Regions from separate parts of the Pseudomonas tohonis genome, predicted to be linked through region 1. Evidence: riboswitches for the same ligand, from Rfam matches in the RefSeq annotation. Region 1 holds a riboswitch; each other region holds the start of a gene.
What was found. Region 1 has a riboswitch for cobalamin ahead of cobG (precorrin-3B synthase). Riboswitches for the same ligand answer to the same signal wherever they lie in the genome.
Positions count from the first base shown of each region.

Region 2: linked by a shared signal. The riboswitch ahead of HSX14_RS19045 (TonB-dependent receptor) and the one ahead of cobG (precorrin-3B synthase) in region 1 are both predicted to bind cobalamin.
Region 3: linked by a shared signal. The riboswitch ahead of btuB (TonB-dependent vitamin B12 receptor) and the one ahead of cobG (precorrin-3B synthase) in region 1 are both predicted to bind cobalamin.

Region 1 covers NZ_AP023189.1:916,295-919,541, reverse strand. The annotation lists gene cbiE (precorrin-6y C5,15-methyltransferase (decarboxylating) subunit CbiE) at 40-1,245, opposite strand; cobalamin riboswitch at 1,327-1,516, shown strand; gene cobG (precorrin-3B synthase) at 1,593-2,942, shown strand; gene HSX14_RS04240 (precorrin-8X methylmutase) at 2,939-3,247, shown strand, end outside.
Region 2 covers NZ_AP023189.1:4,203,493-4,206,739, reverse strand. The annotation lists gene HSX14_RS19045 (TonB-dependent receptor) at 1-1,327, opposite strand, end outside; cobalamin riboswitch at 1,436-1,639, opposite strand; gene HSX14_RS19040 (PaaI family thioesterase) at 1,886-2,329, shown strand; gene HSX14_RS19035 (zinc-dependent alcohol dehydrogenase) at 2,333-3,247, shown strand, end outside.
Region 3 covers NZ_AP023189.1:4,577,250-4,580,496, forward strand. The annotation lists gene btuB (TonB-dependent vitamin B12 receptor) at 1-1,303, opposite strand, end outside; cobalamin riboswitch at 1,361-1,573, opposite strand; gene HSX14_RS20705 (four-helix bundle copper-binding protein) at 1,689-2,024, shown strand; gene HSX14_RS20710 (hypothetical protein) at 2,031-2,351, opposite strand; gene HSX14_RS20715 (O-methyltransferase) at 2,356-3,018, opposite strand; gene HSX14_RS20720 (C40 family peptidase) at 3,027-3,247, opposite strand, start outside.

The DNA.
Region 1 (3,247 bases):
GGCTCGGCAGCGCTGGGCCCCGCTGCGCTCGGCACCCAGCTACGCATGCTTCACCACCTCGAGGAGGGTGATGGGCAATGCCGAGCGCCAGGTGTCGAAGCCACCCAGGGGCTGGGCCTGGGCGATGGCGATGCGGGTCAGCTCGCCGCCATGGGCGTCGCGGAAGGCCACCAGCACCGCCTCGCTCTGCAGGGTCACGGCGTTGGCCACCAGGCGGCCGCCGGGCTTGAGCCGGCCCCAGCACTGCTCCAGCACGCCGGGCTCGGTGACGCCGCCGCCGATGAACACCGCATCGGGCGCGGGCAGGCCATCGAGTGCGGCGGGGGCCTGGCCGGCCACCAGTTGCAGGCCGGGCACGCCGAGGGCGTCGCGGTTGTGGCGGATATGCCCCTGGCGGCCTTCGTCGGCCTCGACGGCGATGGCACGGCAGCCCGGGTGGGCACGCATCCACTCGATGCCGATGGAGCCGCTGCCGGCACCCACGTCCCAGAGCAGTTGCCCCGGTCGCGGCGCCAGGCGCGCGAGGGTGATGGCGCGCACGTCGCGCTTGGTCAGTTGGCCGTCGTGGCGGTAGGCGTCGTCCGGCAGGCCGCAGGTCAGCGGCAGGTGGCGGGCCTGCTCGCCGGCACGGCAGTCGATGGCGACCAGGTTGAGGGCCGCGACCCGGGTGGCGGACCAGTCGCCGGCGACGCCGTCGATGCGCCGTTCGGCCGGGCCGCCCAGGTGTTCCAGCACGGTCATGGCGCTGGGCCCGAAGCCCCTCTCGGCCAGCAGCGCGGCGATGGCGGCAGGGCTGTCGCCGTCATTGCTCAGCACCAGCAGGCGGGCGCCGTCATGCAGATGCAGGTTGAGCGCCGCCAACGGACGCGCCACCAGGGAGACCAGCGTGGCGTCCTGCAACGGCCAGCCCAGGCGCGCGGCGGCGAGGGAGGCGGACGAGGGGGCCGGCAGTACGCGCAGCTCCTCGGCGGGCAGCTGCCGTGCAAGGCTGGCCCCCACGCCGAACAGCATCGGGTCGCCGCTGGCCAGCACGCACACCGGCGCGCCACGACGCTGCAGCAACGGCTCCAGGGTGAAGGGGCTGGGCCAGGCGCTGCGCCGGGCGCGGATGCAGCGGGGCAGCAATTCCAGCTGGCGCGGCGCGCCCACCACCTCCTCGGCGGCCAGCAGGGCATGGCGCGCGGCCTTGCCCAGGCCGGCGTAGCCGTCCTCGCCTATCCCCACCAGCGTCAGCCAGGGCTGCATGCAGTTTTCCTCGTATCCGACCGTGCCGCGTCCATTGGGCATCCGACAACCAGCCGCATCCCACAGCCGTGCAAAGCGGGCATAATAGCGCCCTTCACCGGTTGCCGGAGCGCCCACTGCGCCCGGCCTAAGAGGGAACACGGTCAAAGCCGTGGCTGCCCCCGCAACTGTATGCAGCGAGTCCTCGCGATCCGTGCCACTGGGAAACCGGGAAGGCCGCGACGGATACCGACCTGCCAGCCAGGAGACCTGCCGGTGACACCAGTCGCGTGTGCACGCATCGAGCGGGGTGTCTCGGTGCCAGGGTTCCCTTGCGGGGGGACACGGTCGCCGCGGCAACTGACCCGGTGACCACGGTGAACCACGCTCCCTCCAGCGCTCCATCCGTCCGCCCCTCGGCCTGCCCGGGGCTGCTGCGCATCGTCCCGGCGAAGGACGGCGGCATCTGCCGCATCAAGCTGCCCTGCGGCCGCCTGCAAGCCGGTGCCGCCGAGGCCCTGGCGCTGGCCGCCCACGGGTATTCCGGCGGCGTGCTGGAGGCCACCAACCGCGCCAACCTGCAGATCCGTGGCGTGCATCCGGGCCGCGAACAGGCGCTGATCGCCGAGCTGCTGGCCATCGGCCTGGGCGCCGCGACGCCGGGTGCGGACGATGTGCGCAACCTGATGGTCAGCCCCGCCGCCGGGCTCGACCCGAGCGCGCTGCAGGACGTCCGTCCGCTGGCCACGCGCCTGCTGGCCCTGCTGGAGGACAACCCGCGCTTCCACGCGCTCTCGCCCAAGTTCGCCCTGCTGCTGGACGGCGGCGAGGGCCTGGCGATGCTCGACCACCCCAACGACATCTGGCTGGCCGCCATGGAGCCCGGCAAGGACGGCCTGTTCGCCTTTGGCCTGGCCGGCTGTCCGCCCCGGGAGGCCAGCGACCCGCCCGCCCTGGCGGCGGTGCCCGGCGCCCGGGTGCCGGCCCTGGTGGAAGCGCTGCTCGAGCTCTTCCTCGAACGGGCCGCGCCGCAGCAGGCGCGCATGCGCGACCTGCTCGGCAGCCTCGGCGCCGATCAGCTGCTGGCCGAGCTGCGCCAGCGCCTGCCCTTCCCCCTGCTGGACGCCGGTGGCTGGCGCCGCGCCGCCACCGACCTGCGCCCCATCGGCGTGCTGCCGCAGGCGCAGGCCGGGCTGTGGCTGGTCGGCGCACTCCCGCCCCTGGGGCGCCTGCAGGCGGGCCAGTTGCTGGCCCTCGCCGAACTGGCCCGGCGCCACGGCGACGGCAGCCTGCACGTGACGCCCTGGCAATCCGTGCTGCTGCCCAACGTGCCGGAACGGGAAACCGCCCCGCTGCTGGCCGGGCTCGCCGCCCTGGGCCTGTGCACCGAGGCCGACGCGCCACTGGCGCGCCTCCAGGCCTGCACCGGGTCGGCCGGCTGCGCCAAGGGCCTGGCCGACACCAAGGCCGACGCCCTGACCCTCGCCGCCACACTGCCCGACGGCGCGCGGGTGCACCTGTGCGGCTGCCCGCGCTCCTGCGCCGCCGCCCATGTGGCGCCGCTGACCCTGCTGGCCACGGGCGACGGCCACTACGACCTCTATCGACGCGACGACGGCGCCGGTGGCTTCGGCCGCCCGCTGGCGCGCGACCTGGACATACACGCGGCGGCCGCCTGGCTGGCCGCCGCGCCTGACAGCTGGAGCTCCACCGAATGATCGATTACATCCGCGATGGTCAGGAGATCTATCGCCATTCCTTCTCCATCATCCGCGCCGAGGCGGACCTCTCCGCCATCCCGCCGGACCTGGAGAAGCTCGCCGTGCGCGTGATCCACGCCTGCGGCATGGTCGACGTGGTGCAGGACCTGCGCTTCTCCCCCGGCGCCGGTGCCGCCGGCCGCGCGGCCATCGCCGCCGGCGCGCCGATCCTCTGCGACGCGCGCATGGTGGCCGAGGGCGTGACCCGTGCGCGCCTGCCGGCGAACAACGAGGTGATCTGCACCCTCAACGACGCCAGCGTG
Region 2 (3,247 bases), 3.3 Mb from region 1:
CCACGGACCAGCGCTCGCCCAGTTGGGTGCGGTTCTCGGCGAACAGGGCGGCGGTGCGGGTTTCGCTGCGCGAGTGCGGGCGGTAGGCCGAGGCGCTCTGGTAGTAGCCGGGGGCCGGGTTCCACGGGTCGACATAGTCGCCGCCGATGTCGGTGTAGGGCGCGTTGTTCAGCAGGTCGAAGCGGATGCGGTTGAACTCGCCGCCCACCAGGGTGCGGCTGTCGAGGCCGAACAACGCATGGTCGAAGGTGAAGGTCTGGCGGTCGCCGATCTGCTCCTGCTCGTGCTTGATGCGCAGCTGCTCGGCACGCTCCAGCTGGCCCCGGCCGGCGTCCCAGGTGTAGGCCTCGGCGTTGCGCCAGTAGCGGCGGCTCTTGATGTGGTAGAGCTGGTTGCTGGCGCTGAAGCCTTCGCTGGGCGTCCAGTCGGCGGTGAGCCGGGTCCACTGGTCGTTGTAGTGCAGCTCGGCGTTGTGCAGGTTGTAGTTCCTGTCTTTCAGGCTGCCCCACAGGTGGCCGTTGATCAGCGGCGTGCCGAAGTAGTTCATCGGCTGCAGGTCGCCCTGGTCGTGGGCCAGGGTGAAGGCCAGCTCGTCGCTGGCCTGCCAGCGCAGGGCGGCGCTGAGGCCGAGGTTCTTCGAGTCGCCCCGGTCGATCCAGCCGTGGCTGGCCTCGCGGTTGAGGTTGAGGCGGTAGCTCAGGGTGTCGGTGAGCGAGCCGCCGCTGTCCAGGGCCATCTGCTGGCGGTCGTCGGAGCCATAGCCCAGGCGCAGGCGGTTGCGGATCTCGCCGTCGAAGGGCTTCTTCGGCACCACGTTGATCACCGCGCCCGTGGCGCCTTCGCCGTAGAGCACCGAGGCCGGGCCACGGATCACGTCGATGCGTTCCACCATCCACGGGTCGGTGGGGAAGGTGGTGGTGCCCATGCCGGTGTAGAAGCGCGTGCCGTCGTACAGCTGCATCACCGAGGCGTGGCCGGTGAAGCCCCGGGCCGAGAGGGCGGTGCCGCCGTTGCCGGGGGTGCCGATGTGGGTGATGCCGGGGCTGCGGGTCACGGCGTCCTGCACGGTGGCGTTGTTGCGTGCGCGCACCTCGTCACCGCTGATGGCGCTGGTGCTGGCCGGGGTTTCCAGGGCGGACAGGCCCAGGCGCGAGCCGGCGGGCACGGGCGTGTCGAGGCGGATGGCGGTGTCGTCCGCCTGGCCGGTGACGGCGGTGGCCGGTAGCGCCAGGGTGCCGTCGTCGGCGTGCAGGGAGAAGGAGATGGACAGCGCGAGCAGGCCGAGGGCGGCGCTCGCCGGAGCGTTGGAGCTGAGGGTACGGGTCATGTCGTTCCTATCACGTCAGGAATGAATGGAGCCCGGAGGGAATGCAAAGGCGCGCGCGGGCGCGTGCACCCGTGCGAGAAACCGGCCCGTGCCCGCCCACCGCGGGTTTGCCTATCGATGTTCCAGGCCGGTCTCCGGGCTTGCGAGGATCACGCCGCATTCGCCTTCCCATGCCGTGGGCACAGTGGCGTATCGAATGCAGCGCTCGCTTACCGTTGCGGGGGCAGCGCCGGACTGGTCCTGATGGACGCACCGGCTTCCCGTTTCACCCCACGCACGACGGCGTGGGACACCTGGAACGGCGGGCATATGACCATCCGCGCGCCCGGGCGTCAACGCCGAAGTGGTGCGCGGGATGGCGCAAACCCCCATTCCAGAGCCTTAACGGCGTTGCCGGAATGCCTTCTTCTTTGTCATATCAACAATGTTGATTTGAGATTCTGCGCTCACGTATCGTCCGTCCACGGGCTGCAGGGCGATTCCCTCGCGCTGGCCCGGTGGGGGCTGACCATCCCCCCGAAACCGCTCGCCGACCCCGGCAGAGCCAGGAGCCCCGAGATGACCGATACCCCGAACAGAACCCCTCCCTCCGGCCTGCAGATCCTCCAGGCGGTGATCGCCGGCAAGCTGCCCGCACCTGCCATCGGCGAGACCATGGGGATGATGGCGGTGGACGTGGAGCCCGGGCGCATCTTCATCGAGGCTCGGCCCGATGTGCGCCACCTCAACCCGGCCAGGACAGTGCACGGCGGCTTCACCGCCACCTGCCTGGACGGTGCCGCCGGCCTCGCGCTGTTCTCCACCCTGCCGGGCGATGCGCAGTACGCGACGGTGGACCTCGGGGTGAAGTACCTGCGCCCGCTCAAGGCTGGCGAGCTCTACCGCGTCGAGGGTTGGGTGGTGGAGCGCACCCGCAGCCTGGCGATCTGCGATGCGCAGGTGGTCGACGCCAGCGGCAAGCTCTGCGCCCGTGCCACCACCACCTTCAGCGTGAGGGACTGAGCCATGCGCGAACTCATCGTCAAAGGGGCGGGACGCCTCGCCTGGGAGGACGCGCCGTCGCCCCTGCTGGATTCGCCGCTGGCGGCGCTGGTGCGGCCCATCGCCTCGGCCTCCTGCGACCTCGACCGGCGCCTGATCGCCGGCCTCACGCCGTTCAAGCCGCCCTTCGCCCTGGGCCACGAGTGCGTGGCGGAGGTGCTCGAAGTGGGCGCGCAGGTGGGCACGGTCAAGCGTGGCGACCTGGTCTCGGTGCCCTGGAAGATCGCCTGCGGCACCTGTCGCCAGTGCCTGGCGGGGCGCAGCACGGCCTGCACCGGCGTCGCCCGGCATGCGGCCTATGGCGTGCCGGCGGGCGGGCACTGGGGCGGGCTGTTCTCCGAGGTGGTGCGGGTGCCTTTCGCCGACGCCATGCTGGTGCCGCTGCCCCCGGGGCTGGACCCGGTGGCCGTGGCCAGCGCCAGCGACAACCTCACCGATGCCTGGGTGGCTGCCAGCCGCCCGCTGGCCACACGGGAGGAGGCGAAAGTGCTGGTGGTGGGCGGCACCGAGAGCCTGGGCATCCTCGCGGTGCAGATGGCCCGCGCCGCCGGGGCGGCCGAGGTGGATTACCTGGATGGCGACGGCTACCGCGACGAGTTGGCCGTGCGCAGCGGCGCGACCCTGCGCAACGGCGCCGATGGCGCGCTGAACGAGCGCTACGACCTGGTGGTGTCCGCCACCCGCGACCCGCAGGCGCTGCGTACCGGCCTGCTGGCGCTGGCGCCGGGCGGGCATTGCTCGTGCATCGGCATCATCTTCGAGGACCCGGCCATCCCGCTGTTCGGCATGTACATGCGCGACGTCACCCTGTCGGTCGGCGCCTGCAGCGTGCGCCCGCACATCCCCAGGGTGCTGGAGCTGGTGGAGCAGGGGCATTGC
Region 3 (3,247 bases), 3.2 Mb from region 1:
GGCCCGGGTTGCCGTAGCCGGGGTAGTACAGCTCGTTGAAGCTGGGCGCCTTGAAGGCGGTGCCGTAGCCGAGGCTGAAGCGCAACGCGTCGCTGAGCGCATAGCCCCAGGCGGCGCTGCCGGTGTCGTGGGTGCCGAACTGTTCGTTGTCGTCACGGCGCAGCGACAGCTGCCAGTCCTGCTGGCCGGCCTGCCCCAGGTACTGGGCGAACCAGCCCTGGTTGCGGCGCGAATCCTGCTCGAAGGCGGTGGAGCTGCTGACCTGGTCGCGCTGCCAGTCGTAGCCCAGGGTCAGCACATGGCCTTCGGCGAGGGTCAGGTCGTTGAGCCAGGAAGCGCTGTCGCGCTTGGAGTCGAAGCGGGCGTCGAACAGGCCATCGGTGTGGCTGATGGACTTGTCCTCGCTGCGGCCGGCCCGGAGGGTGATGTTCCAGATGTCCTGGGGGCTGAAGCGGGCGCGGCCGCCGATCACCTCCTGGCGGTTGTCGGCGTTGGCGCCGTGGCCGCCGAGGGGATGCAGGTAACCACCGTTGTCGATGTCGTCGTAGTCGTTATGGGCCTTGGCGCGCATCAGCGTGCCGTCCACCGCCAGCCCACCGAGTTGCACACCGGCGTTGAGGGTGCCGGACAGGTTGCGGTAGCCGTCGGCGTCGGGCTCGTAGTAGTTGCTGCCCTGGCGGCGGGAGTTGATGCCGTCGGTGTCCTGGCTGCTGACGCCGAGGTTGTACCAGGCCTGCTCGTCGCCACCGGCCACCCCGGCGCTGCCCTGATAGCTGTCATGGGTGCCGTAGCCGGCGGAGAACCAGGGCTTGGCCGCGCCCTCGCCATGCCCCTTGCGGGTGAAGATCTGGATCACCCCGCCGATGGCTTCGGAGCCGTAGAGGCTGGAGCGCGGGCCACGGACCACTTCGATGCGCTCGATCAGCTCCACCGGCAGGTCCTGGAAGGCCGCCAGACCGGCGCTGACGGAGCCGATCTTCACGCCATCGACCAGCACCAGCACGTGGTCGGATTCGCTGCCACGCATGAACAGCGTGGTGTTCTTGCCCGGGCCGCCGTTGTTGCTGAGGGTGACGCCCGGCACCTTGCGCAGCAGTTCCGGCAACGAGCTGGCCTGGCTGCGCTCGATGGCCTCGCGGTCGATCACGGTGGTGGCGGCCAGGCTGGCGCGCACGGGCTGCTCGCTGCGGGTGGCCGTGACTACCTGCTCGTCGAGTTCGAGGGGGGCTGCGGCCAGCGGGGAAATGCACGAGATGCCGAGAACAGCCAGCAGCGCCGGCCTCGGGGAAGCGTTTCGGTTCAAGATCGGTCTCCGTCGCGCCACCCGCGCGACCTCCTGGGGTGATGCATGGGGCGATCCCATGCGCAGTCACACCAGGCCGGTCTCCGGGCTTGCGAGTGGAACCGTCGGTTCCCCGACCGCGCCTTCCCATGCCGGGGCACAGTGGCTGGATGCGGTGGATGACTCGCCTACCGTTGCGGGGGCAGCGCCGGATTCTTCGGGAGAATGGACCGGCTTCCCTGTTTCACCCCGGCGGCATGGCCGCGGGGCACCTGATGCAAGGCGCGCAGCTTAGTGGCCGCTGTGGTCAGGGTCAATCGACGGGCGGCAGGCGGAAAAAAGGGTCGAACCGATGGCCGCGGGCCTGCGTCCACTCAACAGGACCCACTCCATGAGGAGACTTCCGATGATCCGCGAACGCTATGCCTCCTGCATCCAGGCCTGCAACGCCTGCGCCATCGCCTGTGAACACTGCGCCGCCTCCTGCCTGCGCGAGGAAGACGCCGCGCACATGGCGCTGTGCATCCGCACCGACCGCGACTGCGCCGACCTGTGCCGCCTCGCCGCCCTGCTGATGGCCCGCGACAGCCCCCTGGCCGACGAGATCTGCCGCCTCTGCGCCATCGCCTGCCAGGCCTGCGCCGAGGAATGCGCCAAGCACGACCACGACCACTGCCAGGAATGCGCGCAAGCCTGCCAGCGCTGCGCGGAGGAGTGCGAGGTGATGGCTAAGGCGGCTTGACGCCGCTCAATGCCTCGGTTCGAACCCCGCCGGCTTGCCCGCCAGCCAGTCGACGAAGGTGCGCAGGCGCTCGTCGGACATCAGCGCCTCGCGGGTGTTGTAGGTCAGCGCCAGTTCCTTTTCGCTGAACAGGCGGTGGATCTGGTTGTGGCAGGGACGGCAGACCCAGAGGGTGGCGGTGATGCGCTCGCTGCGGGCGAAGCGTTTCTGCACGTAGGTCTTGCTGTGCAGCGCCTTTGGGATCAGGTGGTGGCGGGTCAGGGGCGCGGCGCGCCGGCAGAGCTCGCAGGCGTCCGGCTGGGGTGGCAGGCGGATGGGCTCGGCCATGGGCTCAGCGCTTGCGGCAGAGGGTCAGCCCGTCGCCGATGGGGAGCAGCGAGAGGTCGATGCGGGCATCGGTCTTGAGCGCGCGGTTCAGGGCCTGGATGGCGCGGGTGTCGGCGCTGTCGGGGTTGGCCTCCAGCACGCGGCCGCTCCACAGCACGTTGTCGAACAGCACCAGCCCACCGCTGCGCACCAGGGCCAGGGCGTGCTCCAGGTAGGCGGGGTAGTTGGCCTTGTCGGCGTCGATGAAGATCAGGTCGAAGCTGCCGGACTGCCCTTCCTGCTCCAGGCGGCCGAGGGTTTCCAGGGCGGGGGCCAGGTGCAGGTCGATGCAGTCCTCGACGCCCGCCTCCTGCCAGTAGCGCCGGGCGACGGCGTTGTAGTCGCCGGGCAGGTCGCAGCAGAGGATGCGGCCGTCCGCCGGCATCGCCTCGGCCATCACCAGGGCGCTGTAGCCGGTGAAGGTGCCGACTTCCAGGATGCGTCGCGCTCCGGTGAGCCGCACCAGCATGGCCATGAACTGGCCCTGCTCGGGGGCGATCTGCCAGCGCGCGGTGGGCAGCAGCGCGGTTTCCTCGCGCAGGCGCGCGAGCAACGGCGTCTCGCGCAGGGAGACGTCGATCAGGTAGCGGTAGAGGTCGTCGTCAAGGTTGAGCGTCCGGGTGGTCATGCAGCCTCTCAGGGCGTGCTCGCCAGGTGCGAATCGAGCAGCACGCGCTTGGCGTTCAGGTAGCTTTTCTGCCAGTAGCTGTTGGACAGGCTGTCGAGGCGCACCGTTCCGCCACTGGAGGGCGCGTGGACGAAGCGGCCCTCGCCCACGTAGATGCCGGCGTGGCTGACCTGGCCGCCGCCGTTGGTGGCGACGAACACCAGGTCACCGCTCTGCAGGGCGTTCATGC